Regions from separate parts of the Paenibacillus sp. FSL P4-0127 genome, predicted to be linked through region 2. Evidence: riboswitches for the same ligand, from Rfam matches in the RefSeq annotation. Region 2 holds a riboswitch; the other holds the start of a gene.
What was found. Region 2 has a riboswitch for cyclic di-GMP ahead of NYE74_RS16725 (transglutaminase-like domain-containing protein). Riboswitches for the same ligand answer to the same signal wherever they lie in the genome.
Positions count from the first base shown of each region.

Region 1: linked by a shared signal. The riboswitch ahead of NYE74_RS29165 (response regulator transcription factor) and the one ahead of NYE74_RS16725 (transglutaminase-like domain-containing protein) in region 2 are both predicted to bind cyclic di-GMP.

Region 1 covers NZ_JBBOWY010000002.1:592,469-608,453, reverse strand. The annotation lists gene NYE74_RS29205 (ABC-three component system protein) at 550-1,794, shown strand; gene NYE74_RS29200 (three component ABC system middle component) at 1,778-2,275, shown strand; gene NYE74_RS29195 (DUF3732 domain-containing protein) at 2,278-4,251, shown strand; gene NYE74_RS29190 (tetratricopeptide repeat protein) at 4,281-6,827, shown strand; gene NYE74_RS29185 (C40 family peptidase) at 7,059-9,047, opposite strand; gene NYE74_RS29180 (DUF6075 family protein) at 9,080-9,487, opposite strand; gene NYE74_RS29175 (RNA polymerase sigma factor) at 9,606-10,025, opposite strand; gene NYE74_RS29170 (hypothetical protein) at 10,646-11,206, opposite strand; gene NYE74_RS29165 (response regulator transcription factor) at 11,437-12,132, opposite strand; cyclic di-GMP riboswitch class I at 12,235-12,320, opposite strand; gene NYE74_RS29160 (SDR family NAD(P)-dependent oxidoreductase) at 12,464-13,336, opposite strand; gene NYE74_RS29155 (TetR family transcriptional regulator) at 13,443-14,033, shown strand; gene NYE74_RS29150 (sensor histidine kinase) at 14,440-15,057, opposite strand; gene NYE74_RS29145 (spore germination protein) at 15,230-15,985, shown strand, end outside.
Region 2 covers NZ_JBBOWY010000001.1:3,704,356-3,720,340, reverse strand. The annotation lists gene NYE74_RS16770 (methyl-accepting chemotaxis protein) at 1-646, shown strand, start outside; gene NYE74_RS16765 (carboxymuconolactone decarboxylase family protein) at 755-1,201, shown strand; gene NYE74_RS16760 (transposase) at 1,643-2,557, shown strand; gene NYE74_RS16755 (alpha-galactosidase) at 3,019-5,211, opposite strand; gene NYE74_RS16750 (GGDEF domain-containing protein) at 5,334-5,999, opposite strand; gene NYE74_RS16745 (class D sortase) at 5,996-6,691, opposite strand; gene NYE74_RS16740 (collagen binding domain-containing protein) at 6,872-10,687, opposite strand; gene NYE74_RS16735 (hypothetical protein) at 10,856-11,326, opposite strand; gene NYE74_RS16730 (response regulator) at 11,500-12,639, opposite strand; gene NYE74_RS16725 (transglutaminase-like domain-containing protein) at 12,771-13,577, opposite strand; cyclic di-GMP riboswitch class I at 13,594-13,676, opposite strand; gene NYE74_RS16720 (MFS transporter) at 13,783-15,165, opposite strand; gene NYE74_RS16715 (LysR family transcriptional regulator) at 15,292-15,985, shown strand, end outside.

The DNA.
Region 1 (15,985 bases), on a different contig from region 2:
CGCCCCCATTGCGATGAGCTATGGCTGGACGAAAGTATCATTATCCCTCCGCATGGATCTTCGCCTTAAATGGAACCACCATTTATGGATTGCATGGGCAAAATCGCTCGCTTTCTGACGGTTCCGCTACAAGACATGCAAAAACAAGAACCGGCAAAATGGTCGTGGCGCGCCTGCAATTTGGCTATCCTTCTAGGCCATGCGGGGAACGTACCGGATAAGATTGTATTCGGTTGTCAAAGTTCATTGAGAGGAACGGAACATGTCCCTCTATTATTCATTTCATTTTTAATGCAAAATCGGACCTTGCGAGTTGCTGTTGCCGATGGCTTATGGATCGCTACTCCCAGAATGGATGCAAAAAAGTCGCCAAAACTGCGATGGAGGTAATAGGTAGTGAATGAAGAGTTTGGTTGAGGATACAAGAGTTTAATGCTACCATTATATTGATGCGTAAACGCAAGGTACTTCAGAATTATATTAACATGACTAAACTAGCTAACCTTGCTGCTGATAGCTCTTTTATCTTTGAACCAGAAGTTGAAGTCAGTGGGCAAAACTAAAAGAGATACACCAAAAGAAGAAGTTAAATTAGCTAACACACATGTTCCCGATAAAGTCTACGCCTATTCGTTACAAGTACGACACGCATTATACGAACTTCAGAGTTGTTCATCTAACGATATAGTAAGTGTAGAGGTTCTTGAAGATGTGGCTGTTGAAAAATCCGATGGAACTGTAGATGCAATACAGCTAAAAAGTGTTCTTTCAAACAACAATCCCATTTCGAATCGCGCGAAAGATCTATGGAAAACTCTTTATAATTGGTTGTTATCTGTAACAAATCATGAACTTGATGTTCACAACACAAAATTCATCCTTTTTGTAACAGCAGATAGAAAAGGATCAATTGCGAGCTCCTTTCAAGATGCAGATACATTAGAGAAAGCACAAGCAGCTTGGGAATCTGCAAAACAAGAGTTTTATAAAGATACAGGGGAAGAAAAAGAACTTTCTGACGAGTATGCACTGTATATAAGAAGTTTTTTTAAACCTGGGAATAAATTATTTGCAAGTCAAATCATTCAAAAATTTTGTTTGAAAACTATACAAACAAACCATACAGCTCTTCTTTACGAAACATTCTGCGAAAGGGCTATGCTAGAAGAAGATTTAGGAGACATTTTATTTACGTATATGTTGGGATGGATTGATAAAAGATTATCGGAATTGGTTGAAAATAAACAACCGATGTGCATATCGTATCAAGAATACAGAACAGAACTTATTGCGATCAGACGTGAATATAACCAAAAACAAAGTCTAAAAGAATTAGCTCCAAGACCCACCGCGCAAGAAGTTCAGGAAGAGATGAATGCATTAAGAAGATATGTAGAACAATTAGACGTTGTGGAATGCGACTATACGGAAAAAATCGAAGCGATAAATGACTATCTCCGGGCCTCTACTAACCGAACAATTTGGGCTAAGCGCGGGGACATCAGTGATGGAAATCTGACAAGCTATCAAGAAACACTAGTAAGAAAATGGGATACTAAAAGAAAAATTCTCTCTCTTCAGAATAAGCATCTGAACCTTTCACCTGAAGAATTGGGGAAGCTATTGTATCTTGAATGTAAGAATGATCCAGTTAATATTGATCATCTTTATGTGCCAGACTTTTTTACTGCCGGATGTTATCATGCCTTATCTGATGATGTGGAAATTGGCTGGCATCCAAATTATAAAGATATTTTCATGCCAGGGAGTGGATTAAGTGTCCAACTTAAATAAGGAAATTCAAAACGTTCAGAATCCTGCATTCGGTGCATTTATTATATGGAACTTTGTAAGAGGCTATTATAGTAACAATAAATCCTTAGTCCCATTCCCTCTATTATTTATTGTTTTACCAGTAATATTTCGTGAAGATATCTCTGAATTGTTGTCTTCCACTAACAAGCCCTCGGGCCTACGAACCTTTGCTAATAAATTTCTTTCAACAAAAGTGCATAAAAATGATCTTGTATCAAATATTCATATAAGTGCATCAAACATGAAAGAACTATCACTTCGGTCGATCCAAATAGCTCTCTACTCTTCCCTCATCGCATTAGATTATGAGGAAGCCCTGGCTTTTCCTTTTACAACAACTGAACGAAAACAAGAACCTAAATCTATAGTTAAACTTGGAAAAGCTTCAGAAAAGTTGGGATTTTGGTGTTCCCAACTGACTCTTCATGAAATATCTCAAATACTAAAAGTGAGGTTTTAACAATGGATTTCCAAATAAAAAAACTTATCCTCTGGTCAAGAGAACCTCAATTCAAACCAAAGGAGATTGAGTTTAAGACTAATTCTGTAAATATAATAACTGGTGCATCTCGAACTGGGAAATCTGCAATTATTCCGATCATTGATTATTGCTTAGCCTCGGATTCTTGTTACATACCTGTTAAAACAATCAGAAATGCTTGTAGTTGGTTTGGAATAGTCATTGAAGTCAATCAAAAACAAGTGCTTCTAGCAAGACAAGAACCTGGGCTACAGAAGTCTACTGATAATATGTACATCGCATCCGGTATTGAAGTAGAAATCCCTGATATCCCTATAAAAAATACGAATAGAGATTCAGTAAAAAAGTTTTTAGATGAATTGTCATCTTTAACTTTCTTAGACATCGACGATGAGAATTCAAGCAACTACCTAGGTAGACCATCCTTTAGAGATTTAATGGCATTCTGCTTTCAACCTCAGAATATTGTAGCAAATGCAAACACATTGTTTTATAAAGCGGATACTACAGAACATAGAACAAAGCTTATAAATATATTCCCATATATACTTGGTGCAGTTACCCCTGATATTCTTGCGAAACGACAAGAAATTAATAATCTAACTAGAGTACTTAAGCGCAAAGAAAAAGAATTATTAAAGCTCAAAGAGGTATCCGAGAAATGGAAAACCGAAGTAAATGGCTGGCTTGCTATAGCACAAGAGTTTGGCCTTATTAAATTGGATGCATTGAATGACCTTTCGTTTGAGGAACAAATTGAGATGCTGACATTAATATCGGAGAAACGAGCATCGGATTCGAGCATTCTTAATAAAAATATTGAAGCTTCCTCTCAAGAAATTGTCGCATTAAGAAAGGAAGAAAGCGAGCTCTCTCTAAAACTCTCATCCTTAAAAAATCGTTATACAGAAATGCGTCAATTGATGAATAGTCTAGACGGGTATCGGGAATCTTTGACCATTCAGGTTGAACGCTTAAATATATCTAAATGGTTAAAAAGCCTGACAGAAGACAATGAAACCTGTCCAATATTCGGAACTAAGAATCATCCAAAAGAACAAATCGATAAATTTTACACCAATTTAATTAAACTTGAAGATGAAACGGGATTTACAAATAAAATCCCAGCAGCATTCGAGCGCGAATTTGATAATGTAAAATCAGAAATCAGTATACTATCTGAGCAGATTACGGCTGTACAAAAAAGAATTAAATTGCAAAGTCAAATAAGAAATTCTGCCGAGCATGAAAAATATACTGTTGAAAATATCTCCAGATTTATAGGCCAAGTTCAATATGCAAACGAAACATTTAAATCATTAGGTACAGATAGTGAATTAATTCATGAGATAGAAACCATCAATAATACACTATCAAATTTAAGGGCACAGGTAAATGAAAGTGCAGTAATACAAAGGGTCAATTCAGCAATAAATAAAATTGGGGGCTATGCAATAAGACTCTTGCCGTTGCTAGATTCAGAACGCCCAAATGATCCCATTCGGATTGATTATCAAAATTTAACTGTTGTTGTCAGTGGACAAGATGGGCGTGACGATTACCTTTGGGAAATAGGCAGCGGTTCGAATTGGCTTGCTTATCACATCTCAGTGACACTCGCATTCCAATTATTTTTCAATCAACAAAGTCATTCACCAGTACCGGGATTTATTGTTTATGACCAACCTAGCCAAGTTTATTTTCCTAAAAAAATAGCAGCCAGAGAAAATGAACAAGAATTAGATCCAAAGCTTGAAAATGACGAGGATAGGATTGCAGTCAAAAAAATCTTTGAAACAATGTCAGAAGCATTAAAAATATCTCAATCAAAATTCCAAATTATCGTATTAGAACATGCTGACAGCAGTATTTGGGGCGACATTCATAACGTTAATGAAGTTTGTGAATGGCGCGGCGACAATAATAAACTCATTCCTGAAGAATGGATTAAATAAAAAACATTGTAACAGAACGGGGTGGAGATATGTCTTTTGACTTTAGCCAATTTTTTAACAAAACAACTGGTCCTAGGGAACAACACCCGATAAAAATATATGATAACTTACCAAAAGGAAAGGTTAATGACCTCTGGCGAGGGCAGTACTTAGCACTTGAGGAAATACATCATGTATTAGATCAAGGAAAAAAGCATGTTGTTGTAATTCTTAATACTGGAGGCGGAAAAACGGTAATTGGACTCTTAGAAGGGCAATCAATTACTAATCGTTCTTTAGATAGAGTTTTTTACCTGTGTGGATCAAATCAACTTATTGTTCAAACGGCTCAGGCTGCAGAAAGACTGGGACTATCCGTAGCCACATATTTTAATAGAAATATGGTCAATGAGCTTGAATTTAATACTGGCGAAATTCAATGTTTAACCAACTATCAAACCTTATTTAATGGGAAGAACACTCGTTTTAGGACAGATATTGAAGGGATAATTTTTGATGATGCCCATGTTGCCTCCCACATTGTTAGGGAAAATTTCACTCTTCATCTTCCTGAATCAGAATTCCCTACAACCTACTCCACGTTGGTTGGACAAGTCAGACAATATTTTGAGTCCATTCACCGGGGACCTGAATTCGATCAAGTAGTTGCTTTTAAAGATGACCCAAGTGTTCTTTTTATTCCTCTTTTTGTTTGGAGGCAAGTAGTAAGTCGCGTTATTGAGTCACTTACAAATGAGGGTGTTACAACTAAAAGGATCTCTATGTTTGCTTGGGAACACTTACGAAATAATTTGGATCTATGTGTAGCATTTCTAAGTTCAGATGGAATTGAGATATCGCCTTTCTTACCACCAGTTAATACTTTACCTTTTATGTCTTCATCAGTAACTAAAGTGTTCTTATCCGCTACTATGCAAAACAAACCTGAATTTGTTCGTACTTTTGGCTTCTTGCCTGATGCGTATATCGAGCCTAAAACAAGTGCAGGAGAATCTGAGCGTCTTATAGTGACTCCATATGTTAATCCTGGACTGAAAAATGGGATGTTTGATTACATCATTTTCTTATCACAATACTTCAAGATACTTATTATTCCTAAAAGCGAGCCCAGGGCTAAACGTTGGCGTGAGCATGAAATGACTTTTTCGTCAGATGATTTTACGTTGAAAGTGGAAGAATTCAAAAATGCACAAACAGGTATATTAGTTGCCCCTGCTAGATTTGAAGGAATGGATTTCCCTGGAGACACATGTAGGTTTCTCGTTATTGATGGCCTCCCTTCTGGTACTGGTAATATGGAAAAGTTCTTATGGAACAATTTGGGGGGAAACAAATTTCTTCAAGGAACAGTTGCTTCTAGGTTAATTCAAGCAATGGGTAGGATTTCAAGAGGAAATGATGATTTTGGTGTCGTTTTTCTACTTGGAGATGACATAGGCGATTGGATCACAAGAGGAAGCAATCGCAAAGTGATACCTCCATATACACGTGCTCAATTAGAACTGGGCGAGCAACTCACAAAGAGTATCTCCGACTTCCAGAGTTTGCACAAATTAGTTATGTCCGTTGTAGCCGTACCACGTGATCCCGGATGGACTTCTGTACACAGAGCAAGAATACAACCTCATTCTGTTGCAAACGAAAAGGCATCAGAAGATTCTGTGAGAGAACTTGAAGAACACAGTATACAAGTTGCATTTGCTGAACGAAAATTTATAGAACATTTATGGGATCGTGAATATCAACAAGCAGCACGCGCCTTGGAACAACATTTAGATCCTATTTTTAATCAAGACAAAGCACTTGCGGCTTGGCATGCACACTTGATAGGTTATGCTTACTTATTAGGTGGCAATACCTCCGCAGCCGAGAGATATTTTAATAGGTCTTCTAATGCTTATCGAGTCCTGGGTCGAATTAATCCTGAATCAGTCACTACTTACGCACCTCCCGTAATATTTGGCGATTCGCAAGGAGAAAGAATCGCGAGTGTTCTCAGTGCGCGCGGTGACTTCAATTACGGATCTTTTAGTGAAATGCAGGATCGTCTATCTCCTCTTTTCACTGAAAAAAATACGACTAATCAATACGAAGAAGCTTTATCTTGGTTGGGGAGATATTTGGGCTTTGCATCAAACAGACCTGATTCAGAAACAGGGGGACGTGGCCCTGATATATTTTGGACTTCCCCTGAGGTTGATATATTAATTGAAAGTAAAGAGGAGAAGAAAGATACTTCTTTTTACTCAAAAAGAGATGTTGGTCAAGCTCTAAATCATAGTGAATGGTATAAAGAAGAATTCCCGAACTCTGCCCGAAATATTAAATTAATGATTGTCGGTCCCATAATACCGGCTCACCCAACAGCGAGTCCTGGAGAACAAATGCATATTTGGACACCGTCAGAAATTTCTTCATTAGCCCATCGCATTTCATCTTTAGTGTTTGATGCTTATACAACAAGTGACAGTGCCACTTACACAGCTACATTAAATAAACTGTTAGATGAAGCGGGATTGACATATGTGAAATTATATGAATCTCTTCCTACTCGTCCTATTCAGAGGGGGCAATAAAAAGACCGAGCAATAACATAAATTGCTACAAACAGGCAATCCTCAGGGAATGCCTGTTTGTTTCAACAACAATGGAAAATTTAATTTACTCTTTGTCGTGTTGTCTACTATTGAAATTTATTTGTGTTCAATTATAATCCCTCTTCGCCCAGAATATATTCTTGATTGTTCAAACAATCGAGTTGAATCTCTCAACCTAATGTTTTGTGTCTTTTCACTCTCTCGTTACCACTAATTGAAGGTATTGAAGGCAGCCTCAATGTCCAAAATTTCAGGTCTGCCAAACAACACTTGTTTGTCCGAATCGAACAGATTGCGATACACCACCTGCCCCCGACTTGAGGAAGCGTCCACTACTTTGCCATCTCCCGCATAAATCCCAACGTGAGTAATATTCATAAATCTGCCATTACTCTCGTAGCTCCAAAACACGAGATCGCCAGGAACCAAGTCGGCCGCGCCTACTGTCAGGCCATTCTCCACGCAAAATCTGGCCTGCTCCGCTGCGGTTCGCGGCAAGTTAATACCTAGCTGACGGTAAACCCATTGGACGAGATAGCTGCAATCCGTATAATTACCCTGCCCGGCCTTCGGCTGGCTGTACGGATCGCCTAGACGAGTCAGCGCCAACTTGACGGCTTCACTGCCCAGTTCACCTTCGGGCAATTGCTGTTGAACCAAATCAAGCTGCTCCGGCGTCAAGCCAATATCCGCATCTTTACCAAGTATCGCAAACATAAGCGGGCGAAACTCCTCGGACAGCATTTCCTTCATAAGTTCCATCTGTTCACTTGTAAAGCGGTAAGTATCTGCCTGTTGCTCCGCAGTATGGCTAGTGACGGTAATATGCAAAATGCGTTCATGTCGGGTAATCGTCTCTTCGCTGGTGCTCCCGTCCTCATGTTCAACCGTAACCGTTTCCTTATGTTCTATCGTTTCAACACGAGATTCCAGCGAATTCATATCCCAAAACACCGATCGGATGATACCGTTTCTTGTTGCATCAAGTGTGGCCACATCCATTCCGTTTTCCGCATCCGTGACGGTCTTCACGGCAAAGACGGCGATAATTTCCATCCAGTTATCGATCCGCGTATTGTCCGCGCTGCCGGGATAATGATATTCCACCCGGTCTACATTGCCAGCGGATTGCTGTATCTCTACCAGTCTGGCTGCGAATTCAGCGTCCAGCTCTTGAACGATTTGGGAAAGCGGCTTGACATCGGCATCCGTATTTTCACCGGACGCAAAGATTCCGAACGGAGAGGAAATGACAGCGGCTATCGCCATAACGATGCATAGAACTACAATTACCGAACCGCTGAATCCCAAAAGCGCCGTCAATCCCTTGACGAGCAACGCGGCGGCTCTTTCAACCATTTTAACGATAAGACGATTCAATCTCGCGGCAGCTCGTGCAGTCTGGATGGACCGGCGAGCAGACATCGCCATCTGCGCAGCCCGCTGTGCTTCCTTGACGGCATTCATTTTCCCTTCAGTTTGAGCATCCGAATGATTGTTAGCGTGATCTATCCGATGCCCACTTTTTATAAATGGCGATAACGTCTTGAAGTTTCGTACTTTCCGTTTAACTGCATGACCTGATTGCTTGATTATTGTTGCCGAGGCTCGGTTTAACGGTTTCACGTACCCGATTGCTGAACAAGTTACCGCGGCGGAGAATGTTTCCTTCTTCCCGGTCGGTTTTAGATGTCCGAAATCCCGTTTTGGCATCCGTTCAGGATAGCCACCTGTTCGAGAACGATACAGAAGCCGGGCATTGACCCGGCTTCGAATAATAAAACGTTGTTTTCCTGAATGCGAACCAGAAGACAAGACGTATTTTCCATCAACCGGCTTACGGAGATGTAAGCTACGAGCAAGTCGCGGTGTACGCGTAAGCGAAGGCTCCGCATTAACATCAAGCGAGCTATCACTTGCGACAGAATCACCCTCTGGCAACAGCCGCCTTTTTAGAATGTGTCGGATTAATCTCTTGTTAATGCGCAGACTCACTCCCATTTGGACGCGTGTCGTTTTTTTCGTAGCCGCTGCGAACTGTCGCTGCGCATATTCAACTGGAGACTGAGAGGTCTTCTTGTCATTCTCAACCTGCCGTTTGACACGACCGCTTGAACGCTTTACACGAGGCAACACGTTCAGGAATCTATCCAAACGTTTGATGTCTTTCACAACATCTCTCGTTTTAATCTCTTTCATAGTCCCAATCAACTCCCAATGTTGGCAGCCATTCAGCGGGTTTGTTCGGCCAGCCGTTTGAACGTTCTCTCGTGACTTCGGCAATATTCGGGGTAACGAAGACGAATCGCTTCAAAAAAGTAGGGGGTATAGCTGCAATCAAATAATTCATGGGGAGTGGAGTGATGTTCGCCCCCCGCTTCGGTCCAGCCATTCCACAAATTAAAGGCGAGCCGGCATACCCGAGTGGAACTGCCGGTTTGCCAAGGGGCCGAAAGGCCTTCGGGCTTAATGCCGCCATTAGCAAAATCATACAAATCACGGATATGACTTCTGGTTTCTCGGGAAATGCCCAATGTATAGAACAATGCTCGGTGATAGCCGTCGTTGCATTTCCTTTCATCCATCATCTGAACATAAAACCTCTCGTGTTCATCATCTCGAAACCGAACCTGTTGCATCGTCACATACCCCTTTCGTATAGAATGCAGCGGCTGGTTGCAACCAGCCGCTGTCTGAACATGGTCCTCTATATAACCGTTCATTTTGGCAGGAAAATCGGACCCTCCCACGAAACGATTACATGTTTTTGAGCAAGGATTCCATTTGTTTCAAGCCCCGTTGAATCGATTTACGAACCGCCCGCTCATCGACATGCTCGGCTCTGGCAATATCGACTTTGCTCATATCCAAGAAATAATGGGCGTAAATCCGCCTGGCAGATTTCTCCGGCAAAAGGCACATTGCTTCATAAAGTTGCTGCCTTGAAAGTTTGCGCTCGTAATACTCCTCCGGTGAAATCGAAAGAAATAAAACATGCTGCTCAATCCCATCGTTGCGATCAAGCGAATAATAGGCCCGATGGCGATATGTTCGAAGTCTGTAAGCACCTTCTTCCAAGTCGAATCGCCGCATTTCGTGGGCAACTTCTTCATCTACATCAACCCATACATCCGACTTTATAAAAGGATACATATCCCGCAAATTCATCTTTTTCATTCATGTCCCTCCATTTTGGTTTGTTGGCAAACCAAAACAGAGGGGGGAGAACGACAGCCAACGCTACCTTTTGTGCCTTTGTATAACAGCTGTAGAAAACAAAAAGGACCTTGCCGGAGAGCGCGTCCACGCTCGATTGCGACTAGGTCCGATTGTGAAATTGAATTATATTCTTGCCGATATTTTCGCCGATTGCAGTTATGAGCAATAAGCATACATCGCCTTCACCCTCTTTCTCACCTGGCAACACCGTGTGAGAAATTAAGCGGGCTATGATGCATGGCGCTGCCCTTGTGCCGTTCAACTCCTTGGCATCTGATATTTAGCCGACAACTGCATTAGCAATATAGAAAAGCGCCGTACTTCCTTCCGCTGGGCATCAGGGAAAGAAACGACGCTTGTAAAAAAGTAATCACTGATTTTTCTTGTTGCTACCGTGGCACTGTCTGTCCACATTATCAACATAACACGAAACATGTGCATATGGCGTGCATAGTTAGTGCATAAAAAGGGCAAAACCAGTGCAGCATTCGGAACATGTTCCATGCGGCGCCGGCACTCCGACCCTCAAAGTTGAATACGGGGGTCAAATCTATGTGCAATGCGTCTTCTGAATTCATTCAATCTGCTTGAGACGACTCCAAATCCAGCAAAAACGCCCTATCTTTAATTTTCATGTAAATTTTGCGTAAAATTCGCTTCCGATGATAAAAGTACGCGCGGCGGGAAAGTGCCAGACGACTTATGGCATCTGAGGACGCAATATTATCAATATATCTCAATCGAACAAATAAGCCTTCTTCCGAGGTAAGCGACGTAAGAGCGTAGTCGATAAGACTGATTCTGGATAGCAATAATGGAATTTCATGTTCAGTGATCTGTATGCGTCGAATGACCGTTCGTAATACCGTTTCCTGTTTTCTGCCTCTGCTATGAGCCGCAACCATATGAAGGGTGCGCGTCAATTCTGGGATGTGAGCGAGTTCGGATTGAACATACTTCAATCTCGCTTTCCAGTCGTTATAGGACTTCAGCCACGATTCAACCTTTTCAAAGGGAACAGGGGCCAGATCTGCGACATCAGACACCCCTCCTTGCTGTGCATGCTTTCTTAACGTATTCCTCCGCCTGTTTGGCCCATCAATCGACTTCGTTGTACATTGTTCACGCTCCATTTCCATCGTCATCTACCCTTCTTTTCTAGATTCGCCAAAGTTGACAAGGCTATTTTCATAGTCTTCCTTTCCCTTTTTGCGACGCTCACCCCCGGTCGTATTTTCCTAAAAATCTCCCTCTTCATCAACCATTTTACCTATAAAGCGCTTAAAAATGGAGGGTGAAATTTTCATCAACACGATCAGCTCATAAAGTGTCGAATAAACACAAATTAACTCGAATTAAATACAAATTGCTAACACAAGGTTCGATCTTGACGATCGTACAAGCCTCTTCGTTTCGCTTTCTCGGCTGCTTCATGAATGGAACTGACATTGAACTTTCGAATGATGTTACGAATGTGCGATTTCATAGTGTTCTCTGTAACGCCTAATAACTCTCTAATTACCGGCTGTTTATAGCCCCACCCGATCAACTGCAAGATCTCTTTTTCAGTGGGGGTCAGCATGCAGTGTAATTCTTTACGCTTATCAAGCCCAATTTCATTACGGATTATGGATGCAGCATCTGCATGAAGGGAAGCCTGTCCCCGATAGGCTTCTCTGACGGCGTGCACGACATCCACATAGTTGATCTTGGTAATATAATTGATTGCTCCGGCCAACACAGCTTCCACAATGATTTCAGGCTCGCAGAGGGAGGTCAAGATGATGATTGGCATCAATTTTATTTTTAGAACTTCGGAAATTGTATGGAGTCCGTCCTGCCCCGATGAATGTAACACCGGATCAAGAATCATCACATCTAAATCCAATTGCTCACTCGCTCGAATGGCCGACTCCTTGTTTGTTGCAATATGAAATAGATTCATATCCGTCTCCGCATTGATCATTTCCGTCATCCGATGCTGCCAAATGGGGTCGCTGTCCACCAGCAGTACTTGTATCTTGCCTTCATTCCAACGCACGACTTCATCAACTTCTACGGGCATAACTTGCACGCTCCTCCATCTTATCATCACCTCGTTGATTGTTCTGGGAACACAAAAAAGACACGCCCCCGAAAGGCCGTGCCTTTAACTGACAGCATTAGCGAGGGTAACCCGGCGATCATTGCACGCAGGCAGAAGACCCGTGGCTTTGCGTCCCAGTCTTTCGAACTGGTTTGCCTTTTTCCTATGTCGCTTTATGATATATCGGGACAACTGATCAGATAGTCATGCATGCCCGTTAGGATGAAACCCAATCGCTACTGGATGATCCTGCTATTACCGCTTCAGTTGCCTCTCTTTCGTAGCAAATCGAGCTTTGGCAGGATTAACTTTATAGCTTACTAAGGTCGGGATGGACAGCATCGTCGGCATCCGTAGAGAGCGAGAGTTCTTCCCATTTGGCCAGTTCTGCGAGCTTCAACTCGTCAGCTTGCCGGATCATGTTCACGGCATCGCTGCCCAAAGCGAGCCATTGCGGCGGCTCTTCCATGTCGGCCACTTGAAGAATGATCTTCGCAGCCTTCTTGGGGTCCCCGATGGGACGTCTCCCCGTCCTGGCCGCGTCGCTGAAGATATTCAGCAGTATGCCGACTGTCTCTTGATACGCTTCGCCAGGCGGAATGATCTTCATCGAGGATCCTGCCCAGTCGGTACGGAAACCGCCGGGTTCAATCAAAGTTACTTTCACCCCGAAAGGCTTGGTCTCTGCGGCAAGCACGCCGGAAAATCCTTCGACGCCATGCTTGGCGGCCGTGTATGCGGCGAGTCCCGGTCCTGCCGGGCGGCGTCCGCCGATCGTGGAGAATTGAATGAACCGCCCGCTCTTTTGCTTTCGGAAGACCGGAACCGCCGCGCGGCTAACATGGACGACACCGAACAGATTGGTCTCGATCTGGGCGCGGAACTGTTCCGACGGCGTTTCCTCAATCGATCCGAGATCGGCGTATCCGGCGTTGTTCACGACAACATCGATTCGACCGAATTTCTCTACGGCTTGCGCAATGGCCTGTTTGGCTTCGTTCTCATCGGTAACATCCAGTCGAACGGCATAGGCGCGTCCTTCGCTTGCGGATACCAGTTCTCGCAACGTCTCCGGATTTCGCGCCGTTGCCACCACCAGATCGCCCCGTTCAAGCGCGGCTTCAGCAATGGCGCGGCCAAATCCGCGCGAGGCTCCTGTAATAAACCATACTTTTGCAGGCATAACTTTCGCCCTCCTTATTGAATGAACGTTTAATTAATTACTTCCTCATTAAACCACACGCCAAATCCGGTTGTCAAATGAACGTTTATTCAAGTATAATGATCCCATGATGAAAAGAGATCCCGAATCCAAAAAACGACAGCTTCTTGACGCCGCCTTGAAGGAATTCGCCGCTCGCGGCCTGGCCGGAAGCCGGGTCGATCAAATTGCCGAGCGAGCCGGGTGCAGTGCAGGACTGGTATATACCTATTTTGGCAGCAAGGACGAATTGTTCGACGCTGTGTTGCATTTTATTGTCAACGAGACTATAACCAATATTCCCATTATTCCAGAAGACCTGCCCGAGTATGCAGGAAAGCTATTCGATGCGAGCGTGCAGCATCCTGAAGTCGCTCGTGTAATCATGTGGCACCGACTCGAACGAGGCGGGACCGATCAACTGATCCCCGGAAGCATCGAGGCCGCTCGTCATAAAATCGATGTCATTCGAGCCGCTCAAGAGGACGGAAGGCTTTCATCCCGGTTTGACGCGGAACAATTGATGATACTTGTTCAAAGCATCGCTGCTTTGTGGTCGTCCCAACCTCCCGAGATCGCAGAACTGGCGGCCGCGAAATCGGATCATGCACGTCGACGCGCAACGGTAGTTGAGGCCGTCAGACAATTGATTTCCAAGTCCGGAGAGATAGAAATATAGAGAGCTTTAGGTACAGCCCTGAAGATAAAAACGACTACACACTGTACTTACAGTTTGAACCGGCGGCTAGTCATTCGTCGGTTATTTTTTTAGTCGTCTTAATTTTTGGATCGTGCATTTTAATGTTCGCTTCCTTATCATTCATGCCCCACTTTCAAACCGGCGGGGGTGTTGCTGACATCTGTTTCGCCATCGTTTTCTATCCTCTGTTCTGCCGCTTGCACGTTTGCTGGAAAAAGGCGTGAAATATGCGGCTTTGCTCTATTGCCTCTCTCTTTGATTTGTCTTCTATCTGCCAGAGGGAAAGTAGGTATAAAGCCGGGCAGCAGTTCTGCAGACGCTTCCCTGGAGGAAGAGGGTTTATACGCGGATTTCGCGGCATATAAGGCTAATTCGGCTAATACGGTTAAACTAGCCGGAGGTGGAAATAGAACGTCATCCCTTCCGGCGTGCTATGTGCTCCGAACGCCTGTTCATGAAGCAGCATAATTTCCTTAACGACCGAAAGCCCCAGTCCAGTTCCGCCCGCTTTACGGTTCCGCGAGTCTTCCCCGCGGTAGAAACGCTCCCAAATCAAAGGCAGCTGATCCTGCGGAATAAGCGGCCCCTGGTTGGTAACGGAAACACGGAGAAATTCCGGCTGAGCCTCCAGACGGATCAAGACGGCGCTGCCTTCGGTTCCATAACGGATCGCGTTGCTGAGTAAATTAAGCAGCACCTGCTCAATTTTTTCCTTGTCGGCCTTCACCCGGCTTCCGGCTTCGCCTTCCATTTGAAAGGTCATACGCTTGTCCCGGGCCAAACGCGACATCTTCTCCACGGCTTCTGCAGCCAGTTCCTCAAATGAAAAAACACTTTCTTTCAGCGGAGCCGAGCCCGCCTCAAGCCGGGTCAGCTCCAGCATGTCAGCCACCAGCTTCTCCATCCGATCCGCTTCCCGGAGAATCGTCCGGGCATAGCGGTCGCGTTTATTGTCGGCCACATGATCCAGCAGCCCTTCGGCAAATCCTTTGACAATGCTGATCGGTGTCTTCAGCTACTTGTTCCCGGATGATCGGATAGTCGTATCCCTTGTCAAGAAATATGTTGCGGGCAGTATAAAACCACGATTCTTTGGGAAAATTTGATTTCAAATGAATCCTCAGGTATCAAATCTTGTTATTTTGAACGCAACTCTTGGCAAGGAGCATTAATTTATGTACGAGCAAATTAAAACGCAATTTATTAAAAATGATGATTTTTTTCAACAGGAAGAAATAATTGGAGATTCCCCACTCCTTTTTTGCGGGTTGAACTCCATGATTGATCTTCCACGAACAATTGCCGATCTTAAGATATCCGATCGTGGCAGCAAAATATACAGACTTCATGAAGAAAAGAAAACCAGCCCCGAGTCTGTTGTTAATTCTATACTCTCGGGGAAACTTGCAATTTTTGATATCCACAAAACACAATGCCTCATCATTGAGCCAATTCCGAGGCAACTAAATCGTTCTGTCCAATCGTCAACTAATGAGAATGTCGTTCAAGGTACATTGGCGGCATTTATTGAGGACTTAACTTCCAATATTGGCATCGTTCGCGAACAACTTCGATCCACACACTTAAGAGTTAAAATAAATGAAATTGGATCAACAAAGAAGACAAAATTAGCTGTGCTGTACCTTGAAGGATCTGCGGATAACAGATTAGTTCAGCGAATTGAACAACAGATACGATCGGGAAGCTCAATCGATATCAGCTCGATACAGGAGGTTTCTAAATTACTTGGATTCCATAAATGGTCATTGATTCCCCAATTTAAGACAACCGAATTGTCGGATGAAGCAGCTAACGTTTTAGAGCAAGGCAGAGTTGTTTTGTTCGTCGATCGAATGCCTTTTGCTTTATCACTACCTAACTACTGGTGGGACACTTTTCTATTAAGCAACGATCGTCAACTTCCCAGGCCG
Region 2 (15,985 bases):
GCGACAAGCGGAGGGTATGCGCAAAAATATCGAGGCGACGGAAAAAGTCGCCGAATCGATCGAAGCGCTGGCGCAAAATGCGCAAGGCATCACGAAAATTACCCGGGCGATTTCGGAGATCGCCGAGCAAACCAACCTGCTTTCGCTGAATGCCTCCATCGAAGCGGCGCGGGCCGGCGAGCACGGGGCCGGATTTGCGGTCGTCGCCCTTGAAGTGCGCAAGCTGGCCGAGGAATCGAGCGCCTCCACCAAAGAGGTGTTTAACCTTGTCCGCAGCATTGAGCAGGATGTGAAGCAAGCCGGTCAAAACATCAAAATCAACGAGGAAGTCGTGCGCCAGCAAAGCGCCATCCTTCTCGAAGCGGAGCAAATTTTTCAGGAAATCGTCCAAAGCGTCCAGTACATTTCCGAAGAAATTTCCGCTTTTGCCCGGGAAAGCGAAGCGATGCTGGATAGCGCGCACAACATTTCTTCGGCCATTCAGAACATCTCCGCCATCACGCAGCAGTCGGCTGCCGGAACCGAGCAGGTGTCCGCATCGATGAACGAGCAGATCACCTCCATCCGCGCGATGGCCGATGAGATTGAAGCGATGAAAAACGCCGTATTCCAACTGCAGAAAACGATACATATTTTCAAATTTTAAAGTCCCAAGTCTCGTATGACCTTGTTTCTGTCACAAAAACACCCCCTCCCTTGTCTTACTTGTGATAACTAGTTCCAGTTATCCATTATCATTTGGAGGTTGATGTATATGAAAGTAAGAATTGACCATTACGCAGCCAACCCGGACATTTACCGGGCGATGAGCCAATTGGAGAAACAGGTGACCGCAAGCGGGCTGGACCGCGTCATTTACGAGCTGGTGAAAATCCGGGCATCGCAAATCAACGGCTGCGCTTTTTGCCTCGATATGCATACGAAGGAGCTGCGCAAGCTTGGAGAAAGCGAACAGCGCATCAATTTAATCAGCGTGTGGCGGGAATCGCCCTGCTATACGGATCAGGAAAAAGCCGTGCTGGAACTGACGGAAGCGGTCACGCTTATCGCAGAGCGCGGCGTCCCCCAGGACGTGTTCGACCGGGTCCGCTCCTTCTACAGCGAAAAAGAAACGATGGATCTGATCTTTGCGATCAACGTCATCAATTGCTGGAACCGCATCGCTATTTCTACGGGGATGTTCCCGGGCTGCCGCGATTAATTAAAAAAGCCCTGTTATCTGCGCATATGCGGAAAACAGGGCTTTTCGTTTCCGCTTCAATCGCCTCATCAGATTAAAAAAATCAAAAGCAGTTGCCGTAGGTGATGGGCATTTCCCCGTCTGATTCCCGGTGATATTTTGCGGAACCGTGAGGTACGGTAGAGGCCAGCTTTAAAACCAATGTTTATAGGGTTCGTGTCTTGGTGTCCCTGTATGCTGCTTGCCTTTGCACGATTATCCCCTTCGTTCAGGAGCAGGGAGCAGGGGTGGGGCTAGAGCAAGTCAAGGATTCCAAAAAAAAGAGAAGAAAAAACAATAAAGATGAGGAAAAAATGAGGCGTTTCAGGTGAGATTTTTAGCTTGATTAGAGAACGTACGTTTGTTATAATGAAATAAATGGAATTTATGTTCGTGTATTCTTGATTCGGGAGGTAAGCGGATATGGAAGCCAATGCGGGAACGGAACTTCAACCATTCAGCAGCCGTTTTAACAGCGAGCAGGACTGCATGGAGGCGCTGATCGCGATGAAATGGCCAAACGGCTTCGTCTGCCCGCGCTGCGCTCACACCCGGTGCAGCCGTCTGACTTCCCGGCATATCCCTTTGTTCGAGTGCGGAAAGTGCAAGCATCAAACATCGCCTTTGGTCGGTACGATTTTTGAAGGAACGCATCTGCCCTTGCTCAAGTGGTTCGAGGCCCTGGATTTATTCCTGCTCCCGGGCGGCATCTCGGCGCTGCGGCTGAGCAAGGTGATCCGGGTTACCTACAAGACCGCCTGGTCGATGCTGCACAAAATACGCCATGCCGTGGGGGAGTTCGATGCCCGGGAGCTGCTCTCCGGAGACGTGAAGGTGAACAGCGATCAGTATGGGCGTAATCCGTCCCGGTGTCAGCTTTCGCATCCGTACGCCTCGGCGGTCGTAGCGGGATGCACGGTCACGGAGTCGGGCGAGCCGGAACAGGTCAAAATCCGCCTGGTTCCAAATAAGCGGGGAGGCGAAAAAAGGGCAAACCGTCACGATCTAACCGCGTTTATCAATGGGCATGTGGATGTCCATAAATCGGCAGTACAGTTGTTCCCTCAGGCCTTTCGGCTGTATGCGCCCTTGCGGAAAGTGGTGAGAGAGGCGTGGGAATCGCTGAAGAGTACGTATGGAGCCTTGGGACTGAAGCATCTGCAGGCGTACCTGAACGAATACACCGGACGCCGCCGATTGCGCCTGTCCGGAGGACTGCCCGGAGCGGAAGAAACGATGCGACAGAAGTTACTGTGCATGTGTGTGGCGATTCCGGCGATCCCTTACCGCAAGCTGATCGCGCGCCAACCGAACCAGCCCCTTGCGGCTGCGGCCTGATCGTGGCACTTGAACGGTAGAGGTTATTTGATGCGGATCAACTTGATTGGTGTGGGTTAGCATGATCGGCAGGGGCATTGCTGCTGACGGAAGAGTTCAAGCTACAGCAATGTCACGGTCTTTTCGTTCCCCCGCATCTGGTCCTTCATCTCCCGTTCGATCTGCCTTACTTCTCCGAAAAACCTGCTTTCTTCTCCTATGCCCATCTAATTTATCTTGATCCTATCTGCTTCTTCACAAAATATGTTCTTCTCCCAAGCTTGTCTATTTCTCTGCTACCTGATCAAACGAGATAATCATGCAAAGCGTCCGGACAGCGAGTATTGATCTTCGAAAGCAAATTTCGCATCCCGGTATACCTTGGAATAAGCCGATCTACATACTCCTCTCATCATCCGAACGTTTTCCATTCTCGCTAAAAAAACCTGAAGGAAGCCATTTCGCCTCCTTCAGGTTTTTATTTAGTGCACGGCTTTCAACCGCACCAATATGCTGCTGAAATCGCGGCTCACCGACGCGACGGACAACCCCGCCGACATCAAGCGGTCGCCGCCGTACACTTTGCCGTTGTCGACTACGGCGTAGTCCTTGGCAGGGTCAAGCCCTTCCAGCTTGACGCTGCGCAGCGGGCCGTTCGGTTCGGCGAGCACGCGGAAATAGAACAGCAGCGCTTCGTTTTTGTCCGGGCTGACGAACATCCACGCCGTTTCGCCGCCTTCAAACGGACTTTTCAGGCGGTACAGCTCCCCTTGCTGCACGAGACCGCGTATTTCCTTATATATGGCGATTTGTGCCTTGGCAATTTCCTTCTCTTCGTCCGTAAACTTGGTCAGGTCGAGCTCATAACCGAAATTGCCGGACATCGCTACGTCTCCCCGGAACTTAAGCGAAGTCGTGCGTTCCACCTGGTGGTTCGGCACCGCGGAAACATGGGCCCCCATCGTCGATACGGGGTAAACGATGCTCGTGCCGTATTGGATTTTCAGGCGCTCCACGGCGTCCGTATCGTCGCTCGTCCAGGTTTGCGGCATGTAATAGAGCATGCCCGGATCAAAACGGCCGCCTCCGCCAGAGCAGCTTTCGAACAAAATGTGCGGGAACTCGCTCGTTAGCCGCTCCAGCAGCTCATACAGCCCCAGGATGTAACGGTGGGCGATTTCCCCTTGCCGCTCCGCCGGGCTGGCCGCCGAACCGACCTCCGTCATGTTCCGGTTCATGTCCCATTTGACGTAGGAAACCAGCACACTGGAGAAAATATCGCTCAGCCGCTCGTACAAATACTGCCGCACATCTTCCCGCGACATATCGAGCACGAGCTGATCGCGGGCTTCGGTCCGCCGCCGTCCCGGCACGTGCAGGCACCAATCCGGATGGGCCCGATACAACTCGCTGTCCGGCGACACCATCTCCGGTTCGACCCACAGACCGAACTGCAGCCCGGTTTCCTTCACACGGCGGGCCAAATCGCCAAGCCCTTGCGGCAGCTTGCGGCGGTCTTCATACCAGTCGCCAAGCGAGCTGTTGTCGCTGTCCCGGTGCCCGAACCAGCCGTCGTCCAGTACGAACAGCTCGATCCCAAGCTCGCTGCCCGCCTTGGCGATCGCTTCGATTTTATCCGCGTTGAAATCGAAATAGGTCGCTTCCCAGTTGTTGACGAGAATCGGACGCTCCTGGTCGCGGAACTGCCCGCGGCAAAGTCTTGTCCGGTACAAGCGGTGGAACGTGCGCGACATGCCGCCCAGCCCTTCGGACGAATAGACCAGCACGGCTTCCGGCGTCTGGAACGTTTCGCCCGGCGCCAGCTTCCAGTTGAATTCAAACGGATTGATCCCCAGCGACACACGGGTCGTCCCGAACTGCTCCACCTCGGCCTCGGCGGTAAAATTGCCGCTGTAGATCAGGCTAAAGCCGTATACTTCGCCCTGCCGTTCGTCGGCTTCCGGCCGCAGCAGCGCGAGAAACGGATTTTGCTGGTGCGAGCTGGCCCCTCTCCGGCTGCTGATGCCGGTGAGGCCCGGCGCAAGCCGTCTGCGCTGCACGTGGCGTTCTCTCGCCCACGCGCCGGACAAATACAAGGCGTCGTAAGACGCGTCCGCAAAATCCACCGAGGCGCTCAGCGCGCGTTCGATTTGTATCGCTTCGCCGCTGTCATTGCGGAACCGGGCCGATCTGGCGATCGCGTCAAAATCTTCAAAGACAGTATAGCATAAATACACGGTCAACCCGGACACCGCGTCGAACAGCTCAAGCTCCAGCGTTTCGGCTTCGCTCTCGCGCTCGACATAGACGGACGGCAGCCCCTCCAGCGCCGGTTTGCCCGGAATGATCCGGTGCGACTTATAAGAGAGCTCGGTCGCCCGGGCGCCGTTCGCCAGCCGGACTTGGTACGCCGGGCTGCGGAAATCGCCGGTGCCGTATTGCGGATATTCCTGCGGCAGCGTATCGAGCGAGATCGTTTTGTCGTCCGGAAGCGGATTCGGGCTGAAGGAAGCCCGTTCCTTAAACGTCAACAGTTCATCGAGATTGCTGTCCTGGCGCAGCTTGGCGCCGAAATACGCATGGGCGGCATACCCCCGGACCAGTTGAATCATGTAGCTTGTATTGCGGGATTGCAGATGGAAAAGGCCTTTAGTTTCATCGAAAAAAATAGGCATTTCGCGGTCCTCCTGGAAATGTGCTAATCTGACTTTTCTTGTATGCTTTTTTTCCATTCTACTATCTTATCCGGGAGGAGTAACGATAATAAAGTGATCTTCTATATGGATTTTTGTGAGTTTTATCGGAGATTGAATTGTGTTTGGCGCCACGGTTTATTAACGCCGGGGTTGGATTGAACGAGGTCTTCCGGGAGCACCCGCTCGCCGAAAACGCAATAGCGGTTTTTGCCAAGCCGTTTGGCATGATACATCGCGGCGTCGGCTTCCTGCATCATGCGCGTCTTTTCGGCCCGGTGCCCCTGGCAAATGCTGATGCCGATGCTTCCCGTAATGGACATATCCCTTCCTGCAATATAATAAGGCCTGGAGATTTGACCCAGGAGCAATCCGGCCATAATCTTCACCTGGTTCGGATCGCAATTTTTCATGATAAACAGAAACTCGTCCCCTCCGATCCGAAACGCGAGTTGGTTCTTATTCGTCAACTGTTCCAGATATCGGCTTACTTCCCATAACAGCTGGTCGCCCGCTTGATGTCCGTATGTATCATTGATTTCCTTGAAACAATCCAGATCGAGATTCAGAACGGCGAGGTTTTCCTTACCTTTGTATTTGGTCCAAAAATGATCCAGCCCGTTCCGGTTCAGCAAACCCGTCACCGGATCGCGGTAGGCCAGCACCCGGAGCGCGGCAATCTCCGAATACAAAGACCGCAAATAGAGTACGGCGCCGGCCAGCAATACACAGCCTACCCCGTATATAATATAAGACCCCGTAATACTCATCCCTTTTCACCAACCATATCACGATTTAATGGCACATTAACCTGCTTCATCTTGGCTTGAACGATAAGACGATGGGTTGGATTTTTCAGAGGATCGCATGTGATCAAAGTCAGGATTTTATCCTTCCCGTTCGGCTTGAGGACGGAGACTTCCGTCGGTTCGACTATCGAGATTTTATAAACCTCATAGGTGTAGCGATCAGATTCGGTAGTTATGACGATTTTATCTCCTATCTCGACTTCGTTCAAGCGGTTGAACAAACGGCCCTTTGTACGCGCCCGGTGGGCGGCAATCGCCGCGTTCCCCTCCGCGCCGAGCGGCGCCGTTTCGGTCATATGCGCGGCCGCGTGCTTCATGTTAGCCTTTGTGGCCCCTTCCAAGACGGGCAGCTTTACATCGATCGCCGCGATTTCGATCATAGCGATCGACGTTTTCCCGTCCACCGTCATAAGCTGCGGGACGGCGGCCGGTTCGGAATCGGCGGCGGAGGACCCTTCCTCCAGCAAATGTGAGAGCCGCTCGAAACCGGCAGCCAGCTCGCGGCTCATCGCCGCTGCTTCCCGCTGTTTCCGCGCCTGTTCCGCCTCCGCCAGCAGCCTTTGCTGCTCGCGGTCCGCCTGCCATTCCATCAGCATCGGCGCCACGATCACGGCAATGCCGAGCAAAATCAATAAATAAGACAGCTTTCGCATAGGATCGGCTCCTTATCGTTAACCCGGTATTCCACTTCGTTTTAATACAATTACTTCCAATTTGCACAACGTATTATATTATATCAGCAGCATCTCAACAATTTCTGAACATAAAAAGCAAAGGGGACAATCCCCAAAAATCGTCCTCAGATTCTTGGAGATGCCCCCTCGGCGTTTATGCTATTTGCGCTGCAAGTATTTCTTTCTCAGCAGCAATCCCAACAAGATCAGGGCTGCCCCCGCCGCTTGGAACGGCAACGGGCTGCCTTCCCCGGTTTTCGGCAGGACGCTGACTCCCGGGAATTCCTCGCCCGCTGGACGATCGCCGCGGGTTCCACCCAGCGGATTCCCTTCGTCGTCAAGCTCCAGGTCCGTCGGTTTCTCCGAATCCTTCGGCTTGTCCACGGTTGGCTTGCCGCCCTTCGGCTTGCCGCCATCCGTTCCGCCAGCCGGAATCGTACCGTCCGGAACCCCGGCATTATCGTCGGCGTCCGGGTTTGAGTTGTCCACCGGCGGATTAATCACCGTACCCGGAATGGTTGGTACACCCGGGTCGGCCGGATCGTTTGGAGTGCTCGGGGTGCCCGGAGTGCTTGGATCGCTTGGATCACTCGGATCGCTCGGACTTCCCGGGTTGCTCGGATTCGTCGTCCGCTTACGGTTCTCTACCGTAATGGCAAGCGTGTTATCCGTTTGTTCAAGGCTAGCGTCGATCGTGATCAGCCGCTCAGCCTGGCCTTCAATCAGATAACCTGCCGGTGCTGCGGTTTCTTTCAGGATGTAATTGCCGTACGGAAGATCGGTGAATACCGCTGTTCCGTATACATCCGTCGTCATCGCAATCGGAGCTTTGGACCGGGCTTCGTCCTGAAGCTCGAAGGTGGCGCCGGCCAACACTTTTGCGTGGTCGGCTTTATCGACCTTGGTGATGACCAGCTTGCCTTTCGGCTCTGCCGGGTCCACCGGCGGACCGGTCCGCTTCTCGTTTTCTACCGTGAGTTTTGTGACACCGCCGGTCGATTTGGCTTTTTCGTCAAGCTTAACGGTCAGCGGCGTACCGTTGAGAAGATATCCGGCAGGCGCTCCCGTTTCCACCAGGCTGTAAACTTGGTCGTACCGCAGCTTGGTAAAGGTCAGTTTGCCTTCCTCATCGGTGGTCTTCTCTCCGAGCAGCTTACCGTCGCTGTCCAGCAGTTCAAAGGTAGCGCCAGCCAGTTTTTGGGTTGGATCAGCCTTATCGACCTTCGTTAGTTCCAAAGAACCGCGGAGGCCCGAACCGGTGCCCGAACCGTCGGTAAAGCGCACCTGAATCTTGTTCGAAGACTCCTGGGAAACGTTTTTGATACCTTCGCCCGCAAAGCTTGCCGTATTCGTTACTTCTTCCCGGTCGGCAGAGACCGCGATTTCCGACGAATACTGCAGAACGTAGGCGTTTTCTATGAACTCTGCGGCAAACTTAAGCTCAAACGCTTGGCTGTCGTTTTCCGGGTCCGTCTTGATCGTCAGGAAGTAATCCTGGTCCTTCGTCAGCTTCCCCCCGACCGGAGTCACGCTCTTGTCCGAGTTCACGACCGCTTCGTATAGTTCGAAGGAGTCGGGAAGCAAAACCTGGTTTGGGCTCGGCGTATCGATGATGGTTGCGTTCTCGACGTAGGATTGGCTTCCGTTGATCACGATTTTCCAATCGATTTTGCCGCCGTTTTGCGTACCGCTTTTGTTGACGTATTCGCCGCCGCGCGGGATCGGCAAGTCGGCGTGCCAGCTCCAGAGTTTACCGTCGCCTCCGGTCATAACCGCCGTATTCGGCACTTTATCGACGACCAGCACGTTCTCCAGCTTGGTTTTGAACGTGATTACGTAAGGCGAGTTGATATCTCCCAGTTCGATGCGGAACGTATTATCCGCCGCCTCGGTAATTTGGGCGGGATCCGTTACCTCGGTTCCCCGAACTACCGAACCATCAGCCCCTATGGTCGCTTTATAAACTTTCACTTCATCTTTCAGCAGTTTTTGATCCGCTTCTAATTTGTCGGTCAACACCGCGTTGTTGACCGGGTTGCCGTTATAGTTGGCTACGATCTCCCAGGTGAGTACCTTGGTCTTCGGATCATAACTTTTTCCAACTTTACGGCCGTTTTGCTGTGTTTCGGTATTCGGTTTAAACGGAGCCTGGAGTGGGTACGCAACTCCAGGCGTGTTTTCCGTCCAATCCAATGTTGCCTCGTTCAGATACGGATATTTGTCCGGAGTAAACTTCGTACTGTAGGTAATGGTGTACTTATCCGTTATTTCTTCGTTAAACGTTAAAGTAAACCCTTTGGTTGGGTCTTCAACCTCTAAATCGTATGTGGAACTGGTTACTGTTTTCCCCGGTGAGGTTACTTTAACGCTGCTCGGAATAAATTCCAGACCGCCGCTCGTAAACGTATCCTTGATCACCAGATTCGTCATCGGCTGCTTATCTTCGTTGACGACGATGTTCCAGGTGATTATCTTAGCGCTGTAATCGACACCGCCAAATGATTTTACCCCAATTCCGCTCTTAAAGGTGAACGAATCGGAACCCTTTCTCTCCTTGCCGTCGACCGTTGCATAGATGTCGTTAGTAACCGGAGTATCCTTATAAATGCGGTCTATCGCTTTGGTTTGATATTCAATGTCATAGGCGGTAGTAACCTCTGATTCAAATTGCAAATCGAACCCGTTTTTGCCGTTGTCATCGGTCACCGGAATTACTTTGTACGTGATGCCGTCAGCCGGTTCGTTCGTTCCTGGCTTAAGCACTTTGACCGAATCCTCCACCAGCACCATGCTGTTGTTGAAACGGTCATGAATCAGCCTTTCGCCGGCTGGGGTTATCGTCTTTTCACCATAATTGTATTGCACTCTCCAGGTCACCGTCTGAGTCTCTTTATCGTAGGAGGTGTCCTTTTTGGTGAAAAGCGGCGTGCGGGTAATCGTAATCGTCTCATCATCCGCCTTCGAAACGCCATTGTCTCCGGTCAACTTCGCGCTGTTCGTAAATTCGGTCTCTTCCTCACCCGTTACCAAAGTCGTGTATTGAATGCGGTAAGCCGAATTGATGCTTGGCTGATTAAAATTGACCTGGAATCCCGAACCGTCCGGTTCAACGGCCGTTCCGTAGGTTGTGGAGCCAGGTTCGACCAAATTCCCCAAGTCAGGCCCTCTGTCGACATTCGGCAGCAGCTCGTAAACCTTGATCGAGCTTTCATCCAGCTTCAGTCCCGGCGGAATCTGGTCGGATACTTTCGCATTGTCGATCTTGTCGAGCGAGGTATTGACGTCGATCGTCCAGGTGATGGATTTGTCCTTGTCGGCAATCCCGGTCTTTTTCAGGAGCGATCCGTCCTTCGGCGCGAGCTTGATCACAGCATTCTGCTCTCCGCCCTGAATCGGGAAAGAAATCGGCACATCCGCTCTGCCCTTGATCTCTTCGCTAAGCACCGTATTAACCTTAAAGGTGCCCCAGACTCTCGAATTGTCGACGTTTTCGTTGAACACGATCTTCACATCGCCGTTCGTGCCAACCGTGAAATCGGCGATTGAACTGCCGTCGTCGATCGTCAACTTGCCGTTTACCTCGTTGAAAATTTTAAACTCCTTAGGGATTTTGAATTCAAATGTGCTGCCGTTTGTGTAGCCATGTCCATCCGGCAGCTCCCATTCGTATTCGATGCTGACGGCGTCTCCCAACTTGGAACGCTGCTGATTGGCGGGATTGTAAACCGCGTCGATTACCGTCCCCTTCGCATCCTTAACTAGGACTCCCTTAATGATGCTGTCTGCATTTTCGGCCGCAGCCGCAGCCGCACCTGCAGGGGCAGCCAGTCCATACGTAGCATCGGTCGCACTGTACGCAGCCTCTCCGCCGGAAGCTTCATCCGGATTTGCGCTGACCTGCGCCGCTCCCATACCAAAGACGCCTTGGAAGAACAACGCGCCGGCCATGAGTAAAGCCATCCATTTTTTCTTCATGCTTTTAGAGCACTCCCTCCTTATCTCAAATGTGTTCATTTATAATATCTTAATTTTTTTCCAATTCCCTCCTCGTCCGGTTTATGTAATTGGGCGACGCTTTCATCTTAATTCGTCGTTCTGAACAAATTCTCAACAAATTATAAAAAAATTCAACAAAAATTATGATTATTTTAATAGCTCCCGCAGTTCTATTGTGAAAGTTGTCTGATCCCCTGCTTCAAAACCCAACGTATAAAACGCAAAGAAATTTTTTTTCTTTACGGCCTCCACCAGCCAGTGGCAAAAATCGCTAACTTCGTCGGTTTCCCGGCTTCGGCCGTCCCGATAGACTACCTGGGGGTAAACGAACCTCAGCTTGACCTCGCCGCGCCACTCAAAACGAAAAAAATTTCTGCCCTTCCGGCGTTGCAGCGAAAAATGATAGTCCCGCTCCCGCTCTTGCAATAGATAAAACTGACCGTTGCAAAAAAATACAGGGCCATGCCGCGTGGCTACGATCCCTACCCGGTTCCCCCGGTAATCCATATAGAAACCCCTGCTCCGTTTCCTTTTATCTTGTTTCGTCAATTCGATCTCCGTAAGCGAGGGCAGTTCCACCCCCCGTGAATCGTCCCTGAAATGGCCGACTACATTCATCTCCAAAAAACTCCCTTAATTGCGAACGTTGCGAAAAGGCCGCAGAAAATTCGACTGAAATGGTTCATTCGGAGTATACGCGCAAGATCTATACAAATTCTGAACAAAAAAACCGGCCAACGGCCGGTCAAGATGGCTTGTTCTATGATAAAAAAACGCCGGAAGCGGGCGGCTTAACGTGCCTGCCCCGCTTTCTCCGTAAATTGTCCATACCATTCCGTTATGTAGTGGCTGGGCTCCACGTTCAGTTCCTCCTTCAGTACGGCTGCGAGTTTGCGGTACTGACGGTGCACCATGGCAAAGTTCTGCTGCAGTGCGTATATTTTCATGAGGGCAAAATAAGGCGCCTCTTCCTGGGGATGAAGGGTGCGGATGTTGTGATAGTAAGCTCCCGCCTTCTCCCAAAGCTCTTGCCCGAGGTACCAATCGGCGATCGCCAGCGAAGTGTGAAGCCAAATGGCCTTGAGCCGCTGGCGCTCGCTTTCCGTCCACCAGTAATCGTATTCCTGCAGATAATCTCCGGTGTAGATTTTCATCGTCTCCAAATATGCGTCCAGCGAATCGCCGGACACGGGCGGCAGCGCAGCCAGCTTGGCCTCCCATTCGTCGATATCCAAGCGGACCTGATGGGTATTCAGGATGTAACCCTCCATCGTATTCACAATTTGAAAATGGTCTCCGTAAGGCTTAAGTGTTTTCCGAATATGGTACACGGACGTATATAATTGCGAGTTGACCTTGTCCGTCTCGTATTCCGGCCATAAGACATCGATCAAAGTAGACTTTCGGACCAACCTTCCCCGGTGCTGCAAGAGATAGAGAAACAACTCCTGCGCCTTCGTCGTGCGCCACTGCAGGAGGGTCGGCTGTCCATGCCGCGCCTCCACCTTTACCTGTTTGAACAAGCATATTTTGATATCCTGTTCGGAACCGGCGACTTGCTCCTGTCCCGCTTTCAGCCGCTCCTGAATCCGATCCACGGTTTTGGCCAGGCGCTCGGCTCTGATCGGCTTGAGCACATAATCCAGAGCGTTTAACTCAAAGGCTTTTATGGCATATTCATCATACGCCGTGACAAAAACGATATGTATCTCCGGTCTTGCTTCCAAAATCCGTTCCGCCAGTTCAATACCGTTGATTTCCGGCAGGCTGATGTCCAAAAACAGCACATCCACACGTTCTTGGAGAATTTCGCCCATCCCCTTGACGGGGTCGGTAAATTTCCCGACAACCTCCACGTCGGCAAGCTTCAGCAATAACCGTTCCATATAATTCAAGGCCAGTTGTTCATCATCCACAAGTATTACTCTCATAAGAGCCAGACTCCCCCGCTTGGATACTCTTCCCCTTTATAAGAAGATTAGCATATCCCGCCCAAACAAAGAAGCCTTGAACAGTCGTTCAAGGCTCTTTTTTTTCCTATTCGTCTTATTATTGAACTGGCTTAGTATAACTTGTCCGCCTTATATTTCGAAGCATCTTTGATCATTGTAAAAGCGGTCGTCGTTCCATTCCAGCCGGCATCGGCCGTCGTGTCGATAACCACCCAGCGTCCGTTTATATAAACTTCATTCCAGGCGTGATATGTTTTTACATAGTCGGAAGATCCCATCGCCAGCTTGGCCGGAACCCCAACGCTGCGCAGCATCCCCGCAAACAGGGAGGAAAAGCCGTAGCAGGTGTCCTTCTTGGCAGTCAAGGTACGCTCGATATTCGGCAGGTAATTCGATGTAGCGGTAAACGCCAGGCTGTCGTCGTATTTGATGGTGCGGATGATGTAATTATAAATGGCCTTCACTTTATCTTCATCGGCAGCCGCATCTTTCGTCAGCTCCGCCGCCTTCTTTGCCGCCAGACCGTCTATATTCCAATTCACATTTTGCGTCGAACTCAGATAGACCGGCGTCTCATCCTGCAAATCAAGCTTCACCGTATCCTTCTGCACAAGGCGGTACGTAGTCCCTTTAATCTGTTCCAACAGGCTGATCGTGTAATCCCCGTTGCCCATTTGCAGCGGGAACGTCTCTCCTTGGGCACCGTAGGTCAGATTATAGGTATACTTATTGTTCCTTTTCTCGATCACCAGCTTGGTCTTGACATTCAGCTTCACGTCGTAATAAATGGTCACCGCTCCCTGAGACAGGTTGTCCTTATTGAGCCAGCCCTCAAGTTCGGCCGCCCGCGCCCCTGTCCCGCCGAAACCGGCAAACAAAAGTACAAGGGTCAACGTTGCAAACATCAATTTACGCATAAAAAATAAAACCTCCTTCGGTAACTGGCTGCCAGTAAAAAATTTACAGGCCCTGTAGCTTTGCGTCCCTGCCTTTCGACAGGTTTGCCATTATCGTGTAAAGTTTTATGTCCTTCTCTATCTCTATCGGAAGCGTTGGCGTCATTTATTAGCCCAATAAGACGAAAAAATCTAAAATTTTTAATATTTTTTTGCGACTTTAGTCTCAGTTGATAGACGAACTTTGCAGACGGGGCCGTTCATTTCGCAAAAAGTAAAAATAATAAAAAAGTACCATAATCATCTCCAAAGCTGCGAGAATGAGATAGATATTACTGTACACACCGGAATTCGCAAACAGGTTTAACGGGTTCCAATGCACGCTGCCGCCTTGATCCACAGCCTTGCTGTAGACGCCGGCCGCCACCGCGCCGGAAAGAAAGTTCGACATCGACAACAGCCCCATGCCAACCCCGGTCTGTTCCTTGGCCAGCGTCCGCGATATCGTGCCTGTCAAGGCAATTTGCATAAACATCTGTCCGACGTTGCCAAGGATCAATAATATTGCAATGATGGGGACCGCCGCTCCCGCGAAGATCGAGATCAGGGTAAAGCAAACCAGCAGCAGCATGGACGCGCTGCAAAACACAAACGGGTTGCCCTTGGCATCCGCCAGCTTGCCTCCAGCTCTGCCCAGAACAGCCGACACCGCCGCCCCCGGAACCATAGCGAAGCCAATCCAGCCCGAGGCAAGCCCGTTGACATCCGCCAGCAGCTGCGGCGTCAAGAACGGGAGCGCGTAACCGATCCCCATCGCCAGTATGGCTATGAGCAGCCCCAGGGAATAACTTCTGTTGCGGAAAAGCTGCGGATCCACGAACGGGTGAGCCGCAGTCCGGTTGCGGATAAAAAACAACAAGAACAGGAGCAGGCTGCCCAGATAGAAGGTAATTCGGCCGTAAGTAACGCCCAGCAGCAGCAACGCAACCGCACCGCCCAGCAGACCGGCCCCCAGCCAATCGACTTTGGCGTATTTGGGCGCCTGCTCGCTTAAATAACGGCGGTAAAACGGCAAGGTGACAAGCATCAGCATCGGAATGCAAAACAGCCAACGCCAATCGACCAGACTGACGATTAGCGCCGAGACGACCGGTCCGATCGCCCCCCCGACAGCCAGTCCGGTTGCCGTGATGCCGAGCGCGTATCCGCGGCGTTCGGGCGGAAAGTGGCGGACGGGAATGATCATCGCCGCCGCCGGAATGACCGCCGCTCCCGCCGCCTGCAAAACCCGCCCGGCCAGCACCATCCAAAACGCCTGGGCGGCAAGCCCGGCGAGCGAGCCCAGACAAAACACGGCCAAGCCAAACGTGATTAAATTTTTGAACCTGAATACGTCGGCCAATTTCCCGTAGATGACCGATCCGATCGCATAGATCAGCATATAAATGGTGGATACCCAGCTGACCTGCGCCACGGATAATTGGAACTCGTTTTTAATTTCCGGCAGCACGATATTAAACATCGTAGCGCTCATCGACGAGAGCACCATCGTAAACGCCAAAATACGGATCAGCTTTTCGGCTGAATCGCCCTCTGCCTGCTTTCTCATAACAAATCATGCCCCCTCAAAAACCTTTGTTATGAGATATTTTATATTTGCATATTGATAATTAAAAATATATATTTAATTATAAAATCATATACTACAGTATATTAATAGAAAGGAACGAACGGTATGGAATTGCTGCAGCTGCAATATTTTCAGACGGTCGCCCGCTTGGAGCATATGACAAAAGCCGCGCAGGAGCTTCATATCGCCCAGCCCGCGCTGAGCAAAACGATCGCCCGCCTGGAACAGGATTTGGGCGTGCCGCTGTTTGACCGGCAGAGCCGGCAAATCCGGCTCAACCACTTCGGCAGAGCGTTTTTGAAAAAGGTGGATCTCGCGTTGAACGTGCTTGAGGAAGGTCGGAAGGAAGTCGCCGATCTGGCGGGAACCGAACGGGGAAGCATTCATCTGGCGACGAACAACCTGGGCCGGATTACTTCCGCTATAAGCGCCTACCGGACTGAGCATCCGGAAGTGAATTTCCGCATTTTGCAAACGCCGCCCGCTTCCATGGAGGAGTTGGTAAATTTGCTGGAAAACGGCGAGGTGGATCTGTGTTTTACCGCCGCTTCCATCGATCATCCGGATATCCGCGAGCAGCCGGTGCTGGACGCCGAGGTGTTTTTGGCGGTGCCGCCCGGCCATCCCTTGGAACGGCGCAGCAGCATCCGACTGGAGGAGGTGGCGGCCGAGCCTTTCATCGAATATAAAACTGGCCATCCGTTCCGGAAAATAAACGCGTCATTTTGCCGCGAAGCGGGCATTTCGCCGAACATCGTCTGCGAGGTGGACGAACCGTCCGCTTTGGGCAGCCTGGTGC